2 regions of the Paenibacillus sp. FSL W8-0186 genome follow, and region 1 is predicted to be linked to the other one. Evidence: predicted binding sites of a transcription regulator. Region 1 holds the regulator's gene; the other holds the start of a gene.
The links. Region 1 encodes CtsR, which represses protease genes until heat stress. Its sites were predicted from a motif close to ATGGTCAATAAAGGTCAAACA; they were not measured.
Positions count from the first base shown of each region.

Region 2: a site for CtsR is predicted at 2,693-2,713, ahead of clpP (ATP-dependent Clp endopeptidase proteolytic subunit ClpP). Genes of this name have one in related genera too.

Region 1 covers NZ_CP150207.1:4,955,094-4,961,465, reverse strand. Annotated here, with positions in the region: gene MKX50_RS22345 (NlpC/P60 family protein) at 532-1,356, opposite strand; gene MKX50_RS22340 (CtsR family transcriptional regulator) at 2,319-2,777, shown strand; gene MKX50_RS22335 (UvrB/UvrC motif-containing protein) at 2,808-3,326, shown strand; gene MKX50_RS22330 (protein arginine kinase) at 3,339-4,397, shown strand; gene clpC (ATP-dependent protease ATP-binding subunit ClpC) at 4,426-6,372, shown strand, end outside.
Region 2 covers NZ_CP150207.1:187,129-193,500, forward strand. Annotated here, with positions in the region: gene MKX50_RS00920 (DsbA family oxidoreductase) at 1-2, opposite strand, end outside; gene ade (adenine deaminase) at 32-1,828, opposite strand; gene clpP (ATP-dependent Clp endopeptidase proteolytic subunit ClpP) at 1,917-2,513, opposite strand; tRNA gene MKX50_RS00935 (tRNA-Arg) at 2,858-2,932, opposite strand; gene MKX50_RS00940 (ABC transporter substrate-binding protein) at 3,122-4,441, opposite strand; gene MKX50_RS00945 (hypothetical protein) at 4,497-4,892, opposite strand; gene MKX50_RS00950 (extracellular solute-binding protein) at 5,066-6,187, opposite strand.

The DNA of each region.
Region 1 (6,372 bases):
AGCGAACGGACACAGAAGGCGCTATTCAGTGGAAATGCCCCTCAAAGCCATGAGTTTTACATCAATAGAATCCCTTGTGTCCGTTAGGCCCAGAAAAAGCAGCATTTTTGCGAAATAGCGGAACTAAGGTCCGTAAGAGATAAGCAAAAATAGAGACAGCAAAAAGACAACCAGTACTCTGTTCAAATGATCGCTGCAGTGAAAATAGAAGTAAGTGTATTTTATGCATTAATTTTGCCACACTTTTAAAAGTTACTTGGTCTAAATGTAATTCATGCAGTAATAATACGTTAATTTGCTTAAATCCTTGTAATAGCCTGAAATTAAGTGTAGGTTCTCCAGTTAGTTCCCCGCCATTCGCAAAAAACGTACAACTAAATGTAGGAAATATATCTAGATCCTACTTCCAACCCACCTCTGTAGCGTCCCAATTGGGCAAAGGATTCGTTAGCTAGCCATTTACTATTGTCTGGTTAATCTAAGCTTGCTGAGTGATCCTGCATATATTAATGATAAATACTGTGCACATGGTTAGAAATAACGTTTTGCCCCTGCATATGCGGCGCCATAATAGTCATCTCCAAAGATGTATTCCAGTTGTACTCCGTCCCGCGGATCCGTATCAGCGTTAATCATCAAATCGTTTCCTAAATAGATTGCAACGTGAGTGATTGTTTCTGAACCATGCTCTTTAAAAAATACAAGATCCCCTTTTCTTAATTGATCTTTTGGCACATAGGTTCCATATTGATATTGCCAATTGGAGGTTCGTGGCAATTTGATGCCCGCTCTGCCATACACGTATTGAGTGAATGACGAACAATCCAAGGCAACCCAAGGTTTTTCCCCGCCCCAAACATAAGGAACATCAAACTGATCCTTTGCCACGGCAATGATGTAATCCGCTTTCTCCTCCCAATTGGCGTTGGGTGGTATGGATGGTGGTGCGGTAGGGACATTGATTACTAGACCGGGGAAAATGTGCTGAGGATCTTTTACCTTTGGATTGGCTTCAAGCAAATAGGAAAGGGGGATCCCATTACTTTGGGCAATGCTCCAGAACGTATCGCCAGCTTGTATTTTATAAGTGGTTCTGGATACTTCGTTCGCCGGGATTAATCCAGGGGCCGGCTTATGACCGTGAGGCAGGCTGATCAGCAAACCTCTCCAAATATTTTCTGGATCCACTAAGGAATTGATCTTTTGCAGCTCGGACACGTCTACATCAAAATCCTTGGCAATGGACCAGAATGTCTCTTTGCCCTTGGCTGTATATTGATCGTATGGAACCGCAAAGCATGTTTGCGGGAGGATTGCATTTACAAATACAACGGTGGCGATAATTAGCTTTTTCAAATGAACTCCTCCATTTACTTTTCTATAGAATATCCTGATCTGCAGTTTACTTATCCAGAGAACATGTTTTTTCTTGAGTTTCGAGATAATACTAGGGGCCGCAGGGTCCTGAGAGGCATGATATTACTAAGGCAAAAGGCACAACCCGCTGGGAGCTGCGTAAACCGCACGCTGGAAGCTTCGTAAATACTAAGAAGTATCGTTGTTTTTGAATCGGTGTGTTTTTGTACAGCTCCGTATTTTGACTGGAATTTGGCACCTAACGGAAAGGAGAGCCCCTATTTATGGTTTTTGTACGAATTCAGCACCACAACGGACACAGAAGGCGCTATTTAGTGAAGTTCGTTTAAAAACACATCAAATTTGGGCAAATAAGTCCCCCTGTGTCCGTTAGGTTCGAAAAAAGCGGCATTTATGCGATTTAGAGGAACTAGGGTCCGTAAGAGTGCAACATAACTAAAAGACAGCAGCCTTAGGCTGGTTTAAAGACCAAAAGCCGGCACAAAGGCTGGCTCAAAGACTTTACTTAAGGGTCTTGCTCAAATATTTGTCACGAAGCACGGATTGGCTCAATGCATTGACTCAAATACTCGACTCAAAGGCATGACCTAACAACTTCGACTCGAAGGCGGATTAATTCAAAGTACTGACTCAAAGCACGGCTTCAAAAGCCTGACACAAATCTCTGACTCATCAGGCCTGGCTGAAAGCACCCGATCTTAAGCACCCAGCTCTAGTCACGCCTTTTTAGAGTGCTTTCTTGAATAACTTCCCCTCCTCAGGTTACACTGAGAAGTATAAGACACCTCTTGGCAAAGTATGAAATTGTGATATAATAAAGTTAAAGTCAAAGAAAGTCAAAGTCAACAAACGGTAGCCATAACGAATTATACGGAGAACTTTGCCGGACAAAGGCGGCATGTCGTGTCGGCTTAACGTTTGAGCATGGGAGGGATGATGGATTGCGTAATATCTCCGATATTATCGAACAATATCTCAAGGGTATTTTGCATCAAAGTCCTGAAGGAACCGTTGAAATTCAACGCAATGATCTGGCTGACCGGTTTTCCTGCGTTCCATCGCAAATCAACTATGTAATCAGTACCAGGTTTACCCTTGAGAAAGGGTACTTGGTTGAAAGCAAACGGGGCGGCGGCGGTTACATCAGGATTCGGCGTATCGAGCTGCCTGGTCCGACCAGCCTGCATACCCATTTGCATCATACGATTGGCGATGAAATGGGTCAAACGGCTGCGGAAGGGCTAATATATCAACTGGAGGAGGCTCGTTTCTTGAACAGCCGAGAGGCGGCACTCATGCGAGCGGCTATCTCCAGGGAAGTCTTGATGCTAAAACTGCCTGAACGCGATCGGCTTCGGGCAAGAATCATGAAGGCCATGTTGATTTCACTTTTAGGTTAACGAGTCTATCCGTAAGGGAGGGGACGTTCCATGCATTGTCAGGAATGCGGCAAACGACCTGCAACATTGCATTTTACCAAAATTGTGAACGGCGAGAAAACGGAGTTTCACATTTGTGAAACCTGTGCCAGAGAAAAAGGCGAGCTTATTCCAGGGACTTCAGGCGGATTTTCGATCCATAGCCTGCTGTCCGGACTGCTGGATTTCACCCCTGGCAGTCACGCCCACGGGACCAAGGCACCCGAGAACCTGCGCTGCGAAGAGTGCGGGCTGACTTATTCCCAATTCAGCAAGCTTGGGCGTTTTGGATGCAGCTCCTGTTATAAATATTTCAATGACCGTCTTGACCCGCTCTTCAAGAGAGTACACGGCAATACGGTTCATGTAGGCAAAGTGCCCAAAAGGGTTGGCGGGCATATTCAAATCAAGCGCAAGCTCGATGACCTTCGCAGAGAGCTGCAGTATCGGATTCATCAGGAAGAATTCGAGGAGGCCGCCGCCCTGCGGGATCAAATACGCGAGCTTGAGAAGAACATTTCCGAGGAGTAGGAGGAGTGGGCGATGGCAAATCTTCGGTTTACAGAACAACCGCTTAGCGAATGGATGAGAAGCGGAGGCAAGGAGTCCGAAATCGTCATCAGCAGCCGTGTCCGAATTGCGCGAAATTTGCTGAACAGGCCATTCCCTATGCTGGCGACCAACCAGCAATCCGAGGACGTGCTGAATCAGCTGGAGAGCGTACTGCAAGATCAAAGGATGCAGCAGTTCGGGCCGTTGTCTTCGGTTCTCCTAGCCGATTTGGATGAGCTGGACAAAAAAGTGCTCGTTGAGAAGCATCTCATCAGCCCGAATTTGGCTAATGAGTCCAGACACGGCGCCGTCTTTATCAGCGATGACGAAAGCCTCAGCATCATGGTGAATGAAGAGGATCATTTGCGTATTCAATGCCTTTATCCCGGCCTGCAGATTGAGGAGGCTTGGGAGAAGGCGACCGCGGTGGATGATATTTTCGAGGCACAGGTGGATTATGCCTTTGACGATAACCGCGGTTTCCTTACCAGCTGCCCTACGAATGTAGGGACAGGACTTCGGGCCTCCGTCATGATGCATTTGCCGGCGCTGGTTCTAACTCAGCAAATAAATCGAATCCTGTCGGCTGTGTCCCAGGTCGGATTGACAGTCCGCGGCATTTATGGCGAAGGCAGCGAAGCGACAGGGAACTTGTTTCAAATCTCAAATCAGATTACACTGGGACAAAGCGAATCTGAAATTATTGAAAATTTGTACAGCGTCGTGATGCAGATCATCGAGCATGAGAAATCGGCGAGGGAAAGACTGCTCTCCGAATCCCGCCTGCGAATGACCGATCGCGTCATGCGCTCCTATGGCATTTTGTTATATGCAGCGATTATAGACTCTAAGGAGGCGGCGCAGCGGCTGTCCGACGTCAGACTCGGCGTAGATCTGGGATTGATCGATACGCTGCCCGTACAGGTACTGAATGAATTGAATGTCATGACCCAGCCTGGTTTTTTGCAGAAAAAATTTCAGGTCAGCATGTCTCCGGGCGAACGCGATATGTACCGCGCTAAGCTGATCCGAGAGAAATTGGGTAAATAAGAAACAACATTCATGGAGGTGTAGGAGTATGATGTTTGGAAGATTTACGGAGCGTGCCCAGAAGGTTTTGGCACTTGCCCAAGAAGAAGCCGTACGGTTAGGGCATAACAATATTGGAACAGAGCATATTTTGCTTGGTTTGATTCGTGAAGGGGAAGGAATTGCCGCTAAGGCATTAATCGGGCTTGGACTGGGTCTTGAGAAAATCCAGGACGAAGTAGAGACGCTGATCGGCCGCGGCCAGGAGCAACCGGCGAATATCGCTTATACGCCGAGAGCCAAGAAGGTTATCGAACTATCCATGGATGAAGCTCGCAAGCTCGGCCATACCTATGTGGGAACAGAGCATATTCTGCTTGGCTTGATTCGTGAAGGCGAGGGCGTTGCTGCCCGGGTATTGAACAACCTGGGTATCAGTCTGAACAAAGCGCGTCAGCAAGTGCTGCAGCTGCTGGGCAGCAGCGAGGCTGTGTCCAGTCATCATGGCACGCCAGCTAACGTGAATACGCCGACGTTGGATAGTCTAGCTCGCGATTTGACGGAATCCGCCAAAGAGAGCAATCTTGACCCGGTTATCGGCCGAAGCAAGGAAATCGAGCGGGTCATTCAGGTGCTCAGCCGCCGGACGAAGAACAACCCGGTGCTGATCGGTGAGCCTGGCGTAGGGAAGACAGCTATTGCTGAAGGATTGGCTCAGAAGATTATCAATAATGAAATTCCGGAGACACTGCGCGACAAAAGAGTCATGACCCTCGATATGGGTTCTGTCGTAGCCGGTACGAAATATCGCGGCGAATTCGAGGATCGCTTGAAGAAAATCATGGATGAAATCCGTCAAGCCGGGAATATCATCCTGTTCATTGATGAATTGCATACCCTGATTGGGGCAGGCGGTGCGGAAGGTGCCATCGATGCCTCGAACATCCTGAAGCCGGCGCTGGCCCGCGGCGAGCTGCAATGCATCGGGGCAACGACGCTGGATGAATACCGCAAGTATATCGAGAAGGATGCTGCGCTTGAGCGCCGTTTCCAACCGATAACGGTTGATCAGCCTTCCGTTGACGAAGCCATTCAAATTCTGCATGGACTTCGCGACCGCTATGAGGCCCATCACCGCGTTAAGATTACCGATGAAGCGATTGAACAGGCGGTTAAGCTGTCCGACCGCTATATCCAGGATCGCTTTCTGCCGGATAAAGCCATCGACTTGATCGATGAGGCGGGCTCAAAGGTAAGACTGAACTCTTATACGGTACCGCCTAATCTGAAGCAGTTGGAGAGCCGTCTGGAAGACATCCGCAAAGAGAAAGACGCGGCTGTACAGAGCCAGGAGTTTGAGAAAGCGGCAGCACTGCGCGATACGGAGCAGAAAATCCGCGAGGAGCTCGACGTCACGAAGAATCAATGGAAAGAGAAACAGGGCCGTACCGACTCCGAAGTTACGCCTGAGGACATTGCACAGGTTGTAGCAAGCTGGACTGGTATTCCAGTCAATAAGCTGAAGGAAGAGGAAACGGAAAGACTGCTCAATATGGAGCAAATCCTGCATGAGCGTGTTATCGGGCAGGACGAAGCCGTTAAAGCGGTCAGCCGGGCGATTCGCCGGGCGCGTGCCGGTCTGAAGGATCCGAAGCGTCCGATGGGCTCCTTTATCTTCCTAGGCCCAACTGGGGTAGGTAAGACTGAGCTGGCGCGGGCCCTGGCCGAAGCCATGTTCGGCGACGAAAATGCGGTTATCCGCATCGACATGTCCGAATATATGGAGAAGCACTCCACGGCTCGTCTCGTTGGCGCTCCTCCAGGATATGTTGGTTATGAAGAAGGCGGCCAGCTGACGGAGAAAGTACGCCGCAAGCCATATTCGGTCGTACTCTTGGATGAAATCGAGAAGGCGCACCCTGAGGTATTCAATATTTTGCTGCAAGTGCTGGAGGATGGCCGTTTGACGGACTCCAAAGGACGTGTGGTAGACTTC
Region 2 (6,372 bases), 890 kb from region 1:
ATGGGATTGCCTCCTTAAATTTACTCTTCTATCATTCAATAATTTCTACAGGAATAAGCTTGAACTCGGTGACGTCAACCAGACCGCGATTTGAAATGCGGATCTCCGGAATGACCGGCAGGGCGATCAGCGAGAAGGTCATGAACGGTGCATTCAATGGACAGCCCAACTGCTGCCAGGCCGCAGCAAGCTGCTTCACTTCCCTGGTTACAGTCTCCAGCGGCTGATCGGACATCAAGCCGGCGATGACCATAGGCACCGAGGCGAGGACTTGGCCGTTCTCCACCGCAATCATGCCACCGCCAAGTCGGGCTAGCTCATTGGCTGCGAGAGCCATATCCTCTGCATTCGTTCCCATGACGAGCAGGTTGTGGCTGTCATGGGCCACTGTAGAAGCAACCGCTCCGCTTCTCAATTGGAAGCCCTGGGCGAAGGCCAGAGAGATTTGTCCGGTGCCATGATGACGCTCAATGCACGCCAGCTGTACGATATCCTGCTTAGGGTCAAGCTGGATAATGCCGCCGGAGACCTGCAGCGTCGCTGTTGCCTTCGCCGTGCGGGCGCTGTTCTCGATTGCTTGGATGAGATGCACCTTGGTGCTTGTTCCCTGGCTTCGGCTGCTCAGCAGGAAGTCCGCTGCAGTAAGCGGGCGGGCTAAATGAACCGATTGCCGTATTTTCTCCGGATAGACATAGCTGGGAAACTGAGCTATCAGTCTGCCGCGATCATAGACCAGTTCGCCGTTCGTAATAACGCTGGAAGGCTCCATTTGCCGCAAATCATCGATAAGCAGCAGATCGGCGCATTTGCCCGGGGCGATTCCGCCGATATCGCCATCGAGCTTGAAGTAGCGAGCTGTGTTGATCGTCCCCATCTGAATAGCGGTAACCGGGTCAACACCTTCCTCTATAGCACGGCGGACAACATGGTTGAGATGTCCCTTCTCAACCAGCGTCTCCGGGTAGACGTCATCGGTAACAAGCATAATGTTGTCGGTTCTTACACGATCTTCAGTGACGACCTTGATAACCTCCTTGACGTCATGCCAGGCGGAGCCCTCGCGGATCATCAGATGCATGCCGAGCCTTAGCTTAGCCAAGCCTTGCTCTCTTGTAACCGTCTCGTGACAGGAGGTCACACCCGCGGCAATGTAGGCCTGAAGCTGCTGCTCGTCGTCGCTAGGGAAGTGGCCGGTGACCGCTTTGCCGGCCTCCATGGTGGCTTTGATTTCCCCGGTCATTTTCGGTTCGCCATGCACGACGCCGGGGAAGTTCATCACCTCGCCCAAGCCCGCAACACCGTCCCAGGTCATGCCCTCTGCGATGTCGTCGACATGCAGCTCGGCGCCGGCATCCTCGAGATCCGTCGTAGACGGAACACAGGAAGGGAAGGTGGTGTATACCTTCAGCGGCAAACCGCGGCCTTCTTCATGCATGAGGCGGACCCCTTCCGTTCCGAATACGTTGGCGATTTCATGCGGATCCATAAAAATAGCAGTGGTTCCTTTGGCTAGCGCCGCTTTGGAGAATTCGGTGACAGACAGCATCGTACTTTCAACGTGCATATGTCCATCCAGCAGACCTGGTGAAATATACCGGCCAGCGGCGTCGATCACCTGCGTACTAGCTCCTATTGTATGTAAGGCATGGCCTACATAAGCAATGCGGCCATGCTTGATGGCTACATCCGTGTTCTCGATCAGTTCGCCGGTGTATACGTTCACCAGCGTACCGTTAGTGACGACCAGATCGGCGGGCTCTGCCCCCATGGCAACCTGGCCCAGGCTGTGGCTGACGTCATATTGTTTGTTCGTTCGGTTATGGCTCATTTCTCTGGTCTCCTTTACACCTAGCACCCTAATTGCAAGAAAGACTGTCCTCCAAGCTATGCTTGGAAGACAGCCTTATTTACAATCGTTACACTCCAGCAGGAGTGACTTTCTCAATCACTTTGTCCACAATGCCATATTCCATTGCTTCGGCAGCGCTCATAAAGTAATCGCGGTCCGTATCCTTCTCAATCCGCTCCAGCGGCTGTCCAGTACGCTCCGCAAGAATATGATTCAGTTTATCACGCATTTTCAGGATGCGGCGAGCCCGGATTTCGATGTCCGTCGCTTGTCCTTCCGCACCGCCTAGCGGCTGATGGATCATGATCTCGCTGTTAGGCAGCGCATAACGCTTGCCTTTCGCGCCTGCGTTCAGCAGGAAAGCGCCCATAGAAGCAGCCAGTCCGACACAAATCGTCGATACGTCTGATTTAATAAATTGCATCGTATCATAAATCGCCATCCCTGCGGTAATTGAGCCGCCAGGGCTATTAATGTACAAATGAATATCTTTGCCTGGGTCTTCTGCATCCAGGAATAGCATTTGCGCGATGATGGAGTTGGCAACGACGTCATTCACTCCGCTACCAAGGAAGATAATACGGTCTTTCAGCAGTCTGGAATAAATGTCGTATGCGCGTTCTCCGCGGTTGCTTTGTTCAACGACCATTGGAATATAACTCACCGATAAAACCTCCTTAGATTGGTTCGAGCTCCTACTAGCGTCTCTTCGATAAAGGCCGGGCCAATCGCGAAGTGAGCAGTATAGCCTCCATTGTAATATAGATTCATGTATCGATTCAATCAATCTCATAATTGACGAAATCGAGAATTATTAACCTCATCATAAACAATTTTAAGTAGAAAGTCAAAGATGGTCAAACTATAAAAAAAGAAAAAGCACCACTTAATTTGGTGCATTCATGATCCGTTCCGGTTCTGACAGTAATAAGAACGCTGCTTGCGTGCTGTAGAAAAATAAAAAAAGCCTTATTTAAGGCTTTGTGCGTTTGAAGGTTGAAATTTAGATGGCGCGCCCGCGAGGAATCGAACCTCGATCTCAGGCTCCGGAGGCCTACGTCATATCCATTGGACCACGGGCGCAAATTTAGCGTAACAAAAATGATTATATGGCATCGGGGGACAAATTTCAAGTGGCAAATTTTATTCTGCGCCAACACGTGTGTAGACGGCATGTCCGTCTGCCCCCAAGAGCCATACTGCGGGTTGAGAGACTGCCTAGCGGGACAAACTCGGCCGAAACGTGTTGGCGGCCTGTATTTACTTTGCGCTTTACTGCTTCAGCTCAAGCTCGGCGAGTGTTGTATCGACCGCCTCTTGGCCACGCAGCTCCGCCTCCGCGAGCGCTTCCTCCAGCGTCAGCTCATTTTGCAGGAGCCGATCCAGCACGGATTGAGCGGCAGATTGAAAAGCATCCAGCACATTGGCGTCGACCTGGGTATACGGGTCGATGTAATCGGGGTTAGCCTGAAGCGAATAAAGGGGAGAGAGATCATGCCCGGTTACCGGGTGGACATATTCGGTTACGGCCGGCAAGCCGTAATTGGGCTGTTTCTGAGCCAGCAGACGGCTGTTGAGAGCATCACCAGCAATGAATTTGACGAGTTCAAGCGCTTCTTCCGGATGCTCTGAAATTGAAGAGACGCCAAAAAAGTCAAAGATCTCATAAAAGTTGGAGGTGTCAGGATTCAGCGGGTCAATAGGCGCGCTAACCACTCCCCAGTCAAGCATTGTACCGCCTTCAAAATGGGAGAAGGGCTCGAAGTTATAAGCGAGAACATTGGAGCTCACAGTCATTGCCGCATCCTCTGTCAAGAATGCGGGATGCTTCATTGAATCAAGCTCTTCTCCTAGGTCATAAACGACACCTGCACGGAAAGCCTGAACCGCGTTGGACCAGATCGATTTCCAGTGTTCGGTATTCATTGTTACTTTCATGGTATGGGGATCGAAATAAGACAAGTTCTCCGTCTCCCCGGCTTTAAGGATATAGTTCATCGTCACGTTCTTGTAATAATTCATTTGGATGCCGTACAAGCGGTTGCCTTCTTTATCTTCAGTAGGAAATCGCTGCGCCAGAGCAAATACATCGCTCCAGCTCATTCCGTCGTACGGATAAGCAATGTTATATTCATCAAACAGCTTCTTGTTGAAATATAGCGCTTCGCTATGAAAAGTAGGAGCTAACGCATAGTAGCGGCCGTCCTCGGAAGCTGAGCTAAGTAGTGCGGTAACGATTGGCGAGAGATCTCCTTCGTTCGTTGATGGATTTAATAGGGGCGGAGGGATCTGTCTAAGCTTACCTTGTTCTATTGCTGCTTTGTATTGGTCCATTCCGTTTATATAGATTACATCAGCCTCTGCATCGAAGCTGCCACCGTCCGTTCCGGGTTCATCCTGGATGACCTGGATTTCAATATAGGGATGCGACTTCTGGAAAGCAAAGCCGAACATTTTATAGAACTGCTGTGCAGACGGATAGCTGACTTTGATCGTAATCGGTTGAACCTGCTGGGGCCTTTGGCAGCCTGTAAGTGACGAAAAAACGATGATAAGAAGTAAAGGTATGAACAGTCCGCGTTTTATGGGCATATGTATGTTCCTCCTTGTAAGTGAAGAATAGGGCGGGATAGACCCGCCCTATTTATTACCAGCTATCTGATGCATAATCCTGGGCGTATTTGCCTCCAGAGAAATAAGTTCTTGATGCCGTATTTAAAGTGTAGGATCCATTGCTGGAGTATACGCCGTCTTTTGTAAACCAGGCCGCTTCGGTATTTCTGCTGGTCGTAGTAGCGGTGCCGGTTTCTTTCTGGGTTGAAGATTGATAGAAGGTTCCTTGAACATTTAGACTGGTCATTTTAGTATTCGAAGTAAGTGCATAAGACTTACCTCTAACTGTGTTCGGGGAGGATTGGCTTGAACTGATAAAAGCAACCGTTGTTACATTTGGATCTGGCGTATCGATGTCCGCAGCAAACGTTGGGATAGCGATAGCCAAAAAAAGCGAAGTGGCTGCAGCAGCTAATGTTACCTTTTTCATTTTAACACGCTCCCTGCTTCATTTTATTATTATTGCATCACGAGTCCTGTAAAAAGGTAAGAACCAAACCCTCCTCTCTCGGCATAATGCTGAAGTTGCGAGTCTGGATGCTTATATGTAAACGGAACAGGATTTGCCCCGATTACATCAACCAAATTGCAGAGTCAGTATAGTTATTGAATTTCTTTCTTAGCGATTTGAGCTAAAGCCTGTTCTGCTGTTGCATTACCGGTGATGGCCTGTTCTATCGCTTCATTTAGAAGCTCATAAATGGTGCTTGGAACCGGGCTTGTACGATATGCGGGTCTAAGCTTGTAGAAGGCTTCTATATCTGAGGTGCTCTGCCCCATGGAAGTGTAAGCCGTGAGTGAAGAAAAGCCATAAACGGAACGATACGACCATTTGGCAGTTTGATCTGACATAAAGAAACGGATTAATTCCCAGGCTGCATCGCTTTCGGTCGAGCTGGCAGGGATCGCCCACATGCCGTCTAACACATAGTGGTGGCTTGAATCCGGCTCCGATGGATGGGTTGGCATGGTCACCAGCTTCCATTCCAGTTCCGAGCCTTGCTGCTCCAGCTGAATCAATTCTTCGTATGTGATAATGCCCATGGCATACTCGCCTGTTAAAAATAAATTGTCATTTAAATCATGAAGGGCAATGTTTCCTGTTCTTAGCGGCTCAAGAGTAAGCTCCAGCAAATTTGCCCATGAGGAGCTGTCCAAAGTGATTTGCTTCGTATCCTCATTGTAGGCTTGGAGGTTCTCGGTTTGCCCAACGTTAATTAAAAAGTGGGCGTTCGACGGGTAAGAATGCGTCAGCCCTTTGGGGAATTGACGGGCTAAATCAATGATTTCCTCCCAGGTCATCTGATCCTTGGGATATGGAACGTCATATTGGTCAAATAAATGAGAGTTGTATACAAGTGCCCGGCTATAGAAGGTTGGGGCCAGCCCGTATAGCTTGCCATCCCCATATTGCTTCATGAGTTCTACGACGCTCGGTACGAAAGTATCCAGAGAGAAGGAGGTTTTTTGTATGTATGGATCAAGCTCCTGGAGAAATCCGTTATTTGCCAAAGATTGCAAATAAGCCGGCGGAAGGTAGATTAGGTCTACAGCGTTCTCAGCAGTCCATTCTTGTACGGATATCCTCTCCGTTATTAAGTCGCTTGTCGGTATTACATTGTAATTTAATTTCGGATATTCAATCGACAGCAAGGATGAATATCTATTCTCGAACTGCTTCTCTGAGAAGTAGCCGATGTTTAAGGTGAGTTCGCTGTCGTTCAATTCGGAAGGGGAGGGCTGACCCGTACATCCGGTTATAAAAAACAGGCAAATGATAAGAATATATGTTGTCCGAACACGCAATGAATACACCACATTTCCCAAAATTGTAATTAGATGCCAATTTAAGTATACCCTCGTCTCTACTCTTTGTAAATCAACAAACTAGATTGCTAGCATGCTGCTGC